Paraburkholderia bryophila: one gene and its partner. The protein of the gene in region 1 interacts with the protein of each later gene in a pairwise test. Links are inferred from orthologs where the notes say so. Each region holds a gene or a part of one and is shown on either strand. Other genes may lie near its edges.

Region 1 (4,652 bases):
GCCGCGTTGCGGCGGCGCGCCGACCGGCAGACGGTCGCCGTCGCGTAGAGCGCGGCCGCCGAGTCCGCCGAAGTGGCCGGCCAGATCGGTGCTGCGCGAGCCGAGCATCGGCAACACGTCGATCCCGCCCGCCACGCATACGTAGCCGCGCATGCCACGCTTGGCCGTGTTCAGCACCAGTTCCTGACCGGCCTTGACCGGCAGGCTCCACCATGAATAGACCGGCTTGCCGTCGAGCGTCGCGCCGAATTCAGTGCCGGTGATCGCCACCCGCGTGGCGCGCAAAAACCGCAGCACGGTCGGGCCGAAGGTGATTTCCAGACCGGCCGCGTCGGGCCGGTTGCCGACCAGCCGGTTGCCGACTTCGAGCGACAGCCGGTCGAGCGCCCCGCCCATCGCCACACCGAGATGGCGGTAGCCGTGTCGGCCGAGGTCCTGAATCGTGGTCAGCAGACCCGCGCGAATCACATCGATCATGCGTGTATCCCCGCGATGGTGAAGCGCACCCGGTCGCCCGGTTGCAGCAACGTGGGCGGGCGGCGCGCCGGGTCGAAGAGCGGCAGCTCGGTGCGGCCGATCAACTGCCAGCCGCCGGGCGACGTGGCCGGATAAATGCCGGTCTGTTCACCGCCGATCCCGACGGACCCCGCCGGCACTTCGAGCCGCGGCGACGCGCGGCGTGGCGTGTGCAGCGCGGCCTCGAGCCCACCCATATAGGCGAAGCCCGGCTGAAAGCCGAGGAAGAACACCACGTACTCGGTATTCGAATGACGTTCGACCACCTCGCGCACGCTCAAACCCGTGTGATTGGCTACTGCTTGCAGATCGGGACCGAACTCGCCGCCGTACTGCACCGGAATCTCGACGTCACGCCCGGCCGCCGGCGCTTCGGCCGCCGCGTCCCACGCCGCCTGCAACTGGCCGGCAAGCGCGTCAGGGTCGGCTTCGAGCGGATCGAACACGAGCGTCAGATTGTTCATGCCCGGTACGACTTCCAGCACATGCGGCCAGTCGCGCGCAGCGGCGGCGGCGGCCCACACGCGCCGCTGGCAGTCCAGCGTGGCGGGCGGCGGCGCTTCGCAGACTAGCGCGGCGTCGCCGAGCGGGAAGATTCTTGGTTGGCTCATGGCTTAACGGCCCAGGTCGAGTCGGAGGAGTCGAACATCTGGCGGACCTGCTGCCCCTATTAACGGCATCCGGTTCGCGATGGTTGAAGCGTACATTATCAATAAAATATCAACAATTTCTCAATAAGCGTTTTTGCCAGGCTCGCCGGGACCGATGGCTCGTCGTACACTCCCGACACCTTCCCATCCTGTTTGCCGAGAATCGTCATCATGTCGCGCCATCCCACCAAGATCGTTTCGTCGGAGCACCTCGTGTCCGACAGCAGCGCGGAACTGTCCGAACTTGAATACGCGCTGATCATGGCGGGCAACGCATTCAACCGGTGGATGGTGCGCTGCATGTCGGCGGCGGGGGAAAAGGACATGACCGCTATCGAAGTCTCGCTGCTGCACCACGTCAGTCATCGCGAGCGGCGCAAGAAGCTCGCGGACATCTGCTTCGTGCTGAACATTGAAGACACGCACGTCGCCACCTACGCGTTGAAAAAGCTCGTAGCTAGAGGGTATGTAAAAAGCGAAAAGACCGGCAAGGAAGTGTTCTTCTCGGCGACCGATGCTGGCCGCGAGTTGTGCATGCGGTATCGCGAGGTGCGCGAGAGCTGCCTGATTTCGACGCTGAAGGAGAGCGGCCTGACCAACGAGCAGATCGGCGAGGCCGCGCAACTGATGCGCAACGCGTCCGGGTTGTACGACACGGCGGCGCGGGCGGCGGCTTCGTTGTAGTTGCGCGTTGATTGCCTGGGCGGTTGAACGGGGCAGCGCCTGACTGACGTGCTCCCTCACTGAGTGGACGCGGGCCCCGAGATCGAGGCCCGGCTTTCTGACAGCGCCAGCCGACCGCTCAATTCACCGGACGCGGATAAAGCCCTGCCTCGGTCACGATCAGGTCGAGCGGCATGTCGTGGGCTTCGCGTTGCAATGCGTCGGTTCGGCACGCTTCATAAGCCACGCCGACTGTGAGCGGTTGCGTCGCCCCCGGCCACGCCGCTAGCGTGCGGTCGTAATAGCCACCGCCATAACCCAGCCGGTAGCCTGCCGCGTCGAAACCGACGCACGGCACGAACAGTAGATCGGGAATCACCACCTGCCCGGAAATCGGCTCGGCGATCTTGTGATGGCCGAGCTTCATCGGCGTATCGGGCGTCCATGCATGAAATTCGAGCGGCACGCCACGCTCCCTGACCACCGGCAAACTGGCCTCGCGTTGCGCGCCAGCCGCGAGCCACAGCGCGATCGCGCCGCGCGCGTCGAACTCGCCGGTGAGCGGCCAGTAGAACCCCACGCGGTTCACGTCATGGCGCTTCAACACGTCGAGCATGCGACGTCCGAGCGCGGCATTGTGAGCCGGCTCGGAAGCCGCTTGTAGCCTGGCTTCCAATAGCATTCGACGCAGCGCCTTTTTCGATTCGGCGACGGGGTTGCATGCTATGCTTGGGTTCAATTCGCGCTCCAGAAACAACGATGTCAAAACGCCTTTACCGAGTATATCGCGCGGCCGGTCTGGCGCTCGCCGCTGCGGCGCTCGTCGCGTGCAGCACGGCCTCAGCCGTCAAGCCCATTCCCATTTCGCAGCTCTCGAACGACGACCAGATTTTCGTCCAGCTTCGCGAGGCCGCCCGCAATAACGACGCGGCGCGTGCAGCCCAGCTGGCGAGCATGATCCCGAACTATCCCGCGCCTTCTTATCTGGCGTACTTCCAGCTCAAGCCGCAGTTGTTCGACTCGAGCGGGCATGCCCGCGTCGACGCGCCGGACGCGCCCGTGCTGGCCTTCCTGCAGCAGTACGACGGCCAGGCGATCGCCGACCGTCTGCGTAACGACTACCTGACGGTGCTCGGCGCGCGTCACGACTGGCGCAACTTCGACCAGCAATACGCGCGCTTCGTCCTGAACGACGACACGCAGGTGAAGTGCTACGCGCTCGAATCGCGGGCGTCGCGCGGCGAGAATGTCGCCGACGCGGCGCGTGCGCTGCTGGTCGATCCGAAGTGGTACGGCGACGGCTGCGTCGATCTGATTACCTCGCTGGGCGTGAGCCGCCAGTTCAGTACCGACGACATCTGGCAGCAGATCCGTCTCGCGTACGAACAGAACTACACCGCCACCGGCAGCAAGCTCGTCGACGCGCTCAGCAACCAGCCGCCCGATCCGGTGCTGTTCGGCCAGGCCACCAGCACGCCGCCATTGCTGCTGGCGCGCGGCGTCGGTCCGGATGCGCAGTCGCATCAACTGGCGTTGCTGGCGATCACGCGCATGGCGCGCAACGATCCGGCCATGGCCGCAGCCACGTTCGCATCGGTGGCGCCGTCGCTCAGTTCGCCCGAACGCGCGATCGGCTGGGGCACGATTGCTTATCAGGCTGCCGCCAAACAGATGCCGAGCGCGGTGGACTGGTATCGCCTGTCGGTGAACGCGCCGCTGTCGAACCCCGCGTATGAATGGCGCACCCGCACGGCACTGCTGGCGGGTGACTGGACCATGGTGCGCTGGTCGATCGAGCAGATGCCCGCCGCGCTGCGCAATCAGCCTTCGTGGGTCTACTGGCATGCACGCGCGTTGAAGCAGGCGGGCGACACGGCCACCGCCAACCAGGAATTCGAATCGATCTCGCAGGGCTTCAATTTCTACGGCCAACTCGCTATGGAAGAACTCGGCCAGAAGATCACGGTGCCGCCGAAAACTGCGGTAACCGACGCCGAAGTCCAGCAGGCCGGCAACACGCCGGGCTTCGATCTGGCGCAGCGTTTCTACGCGCTGAATCTGCGGCTCGAAGGCAACCGCGAATGGAACTGGCCGCTGCGCAACATGAGCGACCGGCAACTGATCGCCACCGCCGAATACGCGCGCCGTATCCAGTTGTACGACCGCACGGTGAACACAGCGGACCGCACGAAGAGCGAGCACGATTTTTCGCTGCGCTATCTGTCGCCGTTCCGCGATATCGTCGAACGCGATTCGCAGTCGAACGGGCTCGACGTGGAATGGGCCTATGGGCTGATTCGCCAGGAGTCGCGCTTCATCATGAACGCACGCTCCGAAGTCGGCGCGAGCGGCCTGATGCAGTTGATGCCGGGCACCGCGCAACTGGTCGCCAAGAAGATCGGCCTCGGTACGATTTCGCGCGAGCAGATGAACGACATCAACACCAATATCCTGCTGGGCACGAACTACCTGTCCATGATCTACAATCAGTTCGACGGGTCCGCCGTGCTCGCCACCGCCGGCTACAACGCCGGTCCGGGCCGGCCGCGCAACTGGCGGCAATCGTTGCAGCGTCCGGTGGAAGGCGCGATCTTCGCCGAGGCGATTCCGTTCCAGGAAACCCGCGACTACGTCAAGAATGTGTTGTCCAACACGGTCTACTACGCGGCATTGTTCGAAGGCCGTCCGCAATCGCTGAAGGCGCGTCTGGGTTATATCGCACCGTAAGCGCCGTGCCGCCGCCGCTCAGGTCCATTGTTCGACCGGAGCGGCAGCGTGCCACGCCAGCCCTTGCCGCGGCTTCCACCAGGGAGTCGAAAATGC
Region 2 (4,423 bases), 1.5 Mb from region 1 along the record:
TCGCCTTCAGGCGAGCAAGCCACGCCGACGAATCGCCGCCGTTGGTATGCCACATGCCCAAGGCGATCACCGCGACGATGACCGCCGCCACGCCCCACAACCACGAGCGGCTTTTTTGCCCGCTCCCGCCGAGCGACAACGACACCTTGCCGCGCGGCAAATCTTTGCCCGACGACGCCGGCATCGACAGATCCGGCGCGGGAACACCCTTCTCGCGACGCAAGGCCTGCGTGAACGGCGTGGGATCGGCGCCCAGCATCTTTGCATAGCTGCGCACGACGCCGAGCGCGAAGGTCGTATCCGGCAAGTGGCTGATGTCGCCCGATTCGAGCGCACGCAACTTGACGACGGAGACTTTCAGACGCGCCGACACGTCCTCGATCGTCCAGCCTTTCGACTCACGCAACTGGGTCAAGCGCGCGCCAACTGCCGCCAACGAATCCATGCCCGGCTGCACAACGGGCTGCACCACCGCCCGTGCGACCGGCGCCGGATGGCCTTCGTTCGTGTCTGTGTCCTGCGGCTGCGGGTGCTGCGGCTCACTCATCCCAAATCCTTTCGCGTCGATTCTTTTTAACTCGTGCCATTCGGACGGGCTCGCGCCTCACGCCCGAATCGCAGACCGTTTATAACAAAATGTGCGGCCTTGTGTGCCGCTTCCGATCGCTTCTGCAAACTTTCTTTTCAATCGTGGGTGGCAAGGCCGCTTTCTGCACGTTCCAGGAAACACCCCACCGAACGCCCGGCACCCCTGCCCGCCCGAACGATTACACGGCCCGAACCTCGATAATCTTCGCCGCCTTCCCGGTGCGCTCAGCGAGGCGCGTGCGGTCTTGCACCGCACCGGCCAACTGACCGCAGGCTGCGTCGATATCATCGCCGCGTGTTTTGCGCACCGTGGTGACGACGCCCGCGTCCATCAACACTTGCGCAAACCGTTTGATCTGTTCCGGCTTCGAGCGGAAGAGGCCCGATTCGGGGAACGGATTGAACGGAATCAGATTGAACTTGCATGGGACGTCGCGCGTGACGGCCAGCAATTCGCGCGCTTGCGCCTCGCTGTCGTTCACACCGTCGAGCATGCAATATTCGAACGTAATGAAATCGCGCGGCGCGACTTTCAGATAGCGCTGGCAAGCGGCCATCAGTTCGCGCAGCGGGTACTTCTTGTTCAGCGGCACCAGCATGTCGCGCAGCGGATCGCTCGGTGCGTGCAACGACACCGCGAGCGCTACCGGCAGATCGGCGCCGAGCCGGTCCATCATCGGCACGACGCCCGACGTGGACAGCGTGACGCGCCGGCGCGACAGGCCGTAGGCGTTGTCGTCAAGCATCAGACGCATGGCCGGCACGACTGCGTCGTAATTCAGCAGCGGCTCGCCCATACCCATCATCACGACGTTCGTGACGACGCGATCGCCCTTGCCGTCGCCACCCGTGGCGCGGCCGCCGTCCCCACCGCGCGTGGCGCGCAGCGAGAATTCGGCCATGCGCAACTGGCCGATGATTTCAGCAGTAGAGAGATTGCGGGAGAAACCCTGCTTGCCGGTCGAACAGAAACGGCAGTTGACCGCGCACCCAGCCTGCGACGACACGCACAACGTGCCGCGCGTTTCTTCCGGGATATAGACGGTTTCAACCGCGTTGCTGTTGCCGACGTCGATCAGCCACTTGCGTGTGCCGTCGGTCGAAATATGGTCGCTGACGATGCCCGGCATCGAGATCGTGGCGCGCCCTTTGAGCTTTTCGCGCAAGGACTTCGCGAGATCGGTCATGCCGTCGAAGTCGGCAGCGTTGTACTGATGAATCCAGCGCTGCAATTGCTTGGCGCGAAACGGCTTCTCGCCCAGGCTGCCGCAGTAAGCGACGAGCCCTTGGGCGTCGAGGTCGAGAAGGTTGACGGTGGAACTGCTCGTCATATCGAATCCTGCCATTTCAGTGCGAGACTACGTTCATGCAACAAGCTGCATGAACGCAATGCCGTTCGCGCCCATTCCTGCTGCTTTTACCTTACTACTTTGCCGGACGATTCGTGCGATAAATCAGTTTCGGCTGCACAGACCGCCCGCAACGCAGGTCTTAACGCGAGTAAACGTTCACTTGCGGGAAGAAGAATGCGATTTCAACTGCTGCCGTTTCCGCAGCGTCCGAACCGTGCACCGCGTTAGCGTCGATGCTGTCGGCGAAATCGGCGCGAATCGTGCCCTTTTCTGCCTTCTTCGGGTCCGTTGCGCCCATCAGGTCACGGTGCTTCAGGATCGCGTTTTCGCCTTCCAGCGCTTGCACGACCACCGGGCCCGAGATCATGAAGTCGACGAGGTCCTTGAAGAACGGGCGTGCAGCGTGCACAGCGTAGAACTTTTCAGCGTCGGCGCGCGACAGATGAACCATGCGCGAAGCCACGATCTTCAGACCAGCGTTTTCGAAACGGCTGTAGATCTGGCCGATCACATTCTTGGCCACTGCGTCCGGCTTGATAATCGACAGGGTGCGTTCGATCGCCATAAAAACTCCAAAAAATTAAGAGGTTACAGATTCAAATGAATCCGCTATTGTAGCATGTTCCCGTGTATGATTGCGATTGAACCCTTACAGGATTGAAAGACTCCAAGCAGGAGTTTCCGAATACTGGTAGCGTTGGTCGTGCGGGTTTTTTCTGGGCATTGAAACTCCCTGCCACGGCGCCAATCTTAGGGTTGGGTACTTCGCGACCGGCGGCAAACATCCCCGCCTTCGCTGCACGACCGGCTGCAACCGCTGCACTGCCGTTACCACCGCTTCACAACCATACGCAACACGCTTCTGAGGTAAGGAGAGACCATGAACGATCATCCGTATAGCTTTGGCCGCAATGGCGCAGTCAGCACGGTCGAAACGCGTAACCGCGTGCTACGGAACACCTACTGGCTGCTGGCGTTGTCCATGATTCCGACGGTGCTCGGCGCATGGGTTGGCCTCGCCACCGGTTTTTCACTGTTCGCGGCCACCAGCCCGGCCATGAGCATGCTGGCGTTCTTCGCGATCGCCTTCGGCTTCATGTTCGCGATCCAGAAGACCAAAGACAGCGCCGCCGGCGTGTTCGTGCTGCTCGGCTTCACGTTCTTCATGGGCCTGATGCTGTCGCGCATCCTGAGCTTCGTGCTCGGTTTTTCTAACGGCCCGTCGCTGATCATGCTCGCCTTCGGTGGCACTGGTGTGATCTTCGCGTCGATGGCGACCATCGCCACGGTCAGCAAGCGCGACTTTTCGGGTCTCGGCAAGTGGCTGTTAATGGGCGTGATCGTGCTGCTGCTCGCTTCGGTCGCGAACGTGTTCCTGCACCTGCCGGCGCTGATGCTCACGGTGTCCGTCCTCGCCATCGTGATCTTTTCGGCGTACATGCTGTTCGACGTCCAGCGCGTCGTGAACGGCGGCGAAACGAACTACATCACCGCCACGCTCGCGATCTACCTGGATCTGTACAACGTGTTCGTGAACCTGCTCGCGCTGCTCGGCATCTTCGGCGGCAACCGCAACTAAGTCTGACCCAGGCGTGGCGCCTTAGGCAACTTAGGCGCCTGTCTTGAAGAAAAAGCCCATAACGAGTGATCGTTATGGGCTTTTTCTTTACCTTCCCGTCGGTTACGGCGCTATCCGGCGGGAGCTACAGGCTCAACCACGCACAGCCCTCGTCCTGTGTAGCGACCACCACTTCCGTCGGCGCTGCGCCCAGTACACCCGCCATTGCTGCCCGCGCCAGCTCCGGCGAATTGTTCTGCTGGCTCAGATGCGCCGCGACCAGATGACGCAAGCGCGAACGGTCGAGCGAGGCCAGGATTTCAGCCGCCGCCTCGTTGTTCAAATGCCCATGATTACCGCCGATGCGCGCCTTGAGCGACTGCGGATAGCGGCTGCCCGCCAGCATCTGCACGTCGTGATTACATTCGAGCACCAGCGCATCGCAACCGCTCAACACTGAGCTGATATGTGGCGTGGATGTGCCGACATCGGTCAGCACGCCGAGCCGGCTCGCGCCGTTCGAGAGCACGTACTGCAGCGGCTCGCGGGCGTCGTGAGGAACGGTATAGGGAAGGATGCTGAGGTCGCCGATTGCAACCGCTTCGTCGCCCCACAGCACCTGCAGGTCGATATCGGCTTCGTCGGCGCCTACCGCGCGGGCGGTGCCCCAGCTCATGTACAGTGGAATCGACCACTTGCGCGCCAGCGTCAGCGCGCCGCCAATGTGATCGCTGTGTTCATGCGTAATCAGTATGGCGTCCAGACCTTCGGCGCTCGCGCCAACCCGGTTCAGACGCCGCTCGACTTCCTTGGCCGAAAAGCCGCAGTCGAGCAGCACGCGCGTGGTGGTTGCGCCGCTTTGCGCTTCCACCAGCAACGCATTCCCATCACTACCGCTGCCGAGACTCGCGAACCTCACGGCCCG

The links.
Region 2: the proteins of GGD40_RS13565 (region 1) and ndk interact in binary tests that used the Escherichia coli proteins (3 or more experiments, as listed by UniProt). The link is inferred for Paraburkholderia bryophila from one-to-one orthologs.

What each region holds. Positions count from the first base shown.
Region 1 is NZ_JACCAS010000001.1:3,056,033-3,060,684, forward strand. Bases 741-3,722 are described here. They hold GGD40_RS13565 (5-formyltetrahydrofolate cyclo-ligase), read right to left. Parts: upstream 2,512-3,722; coding sequence 1,969-2,511; downstream 741-1,968. Other genes in these bases: pxpB (5-oxoprolinase subunit PxpB), read right to left, coding at 741-1,127; GGD40_RS13560 (winged helix DNA-binding protein), read left to right, coding at 1,338-1,850; GGD40_RS13570 (lytic transglycosylase domain-containing protein), read left to right, coding at 2,589-3,722. Outside these bases: GGD40_RS13550 (5-oxoprolinase subunit C family protein), read right to left, coding at 1-477; more of pxpB, read right to left, coding at 474-740; more of GGD40_RS13570, read left to right, coding at 3,723-4,556; GGD40_RS13575 (complex I NDUFA9 subunit family protein), read left to right, coding at 4,649-4,652. UniProt on the Escherichia coli protein: Involved in the removal of 5-formyltetrahydrofolate.
Region 2 is NZ_JACCAS010000001.1:4,580,780-4,585,202, reverse strand. What follows is about bases 793-3,545. They hold ndk (nucleoside-diphosphate kinase), read right to left. Parts: upstream 2,506-3,545; coding sequence 2,080-2,505; downstream 793-2,079. Other genes in these bases: GGD40_RS20555 (Bax inhibitor-1/YccA family protein), read left to right, coding at 2,821-3,519; rlmN (23S rRNA (adenine(2503)-C(2))-methyltransferase RlmN), read right to left, coding at 793-1,919. Also shown: GGD40_RS20570 (helix-turn-helix domain-containing protein), read right to left, coding at 1-547; more of rlmN, read right to left, coding at 768-792; GGD40_RS20550 (MBL fold metallo-hydrolase), read right to left, coding at 3,644-4,417. UniProt on the Escherichia coli protein: Major role in the synthesis of nucleoside triphosphates other than ATP. The ATP gamma phosphate is transferred to the NDP beta phosphate via a ping-pong mechanism, using a phosphorylated active-site intermediate.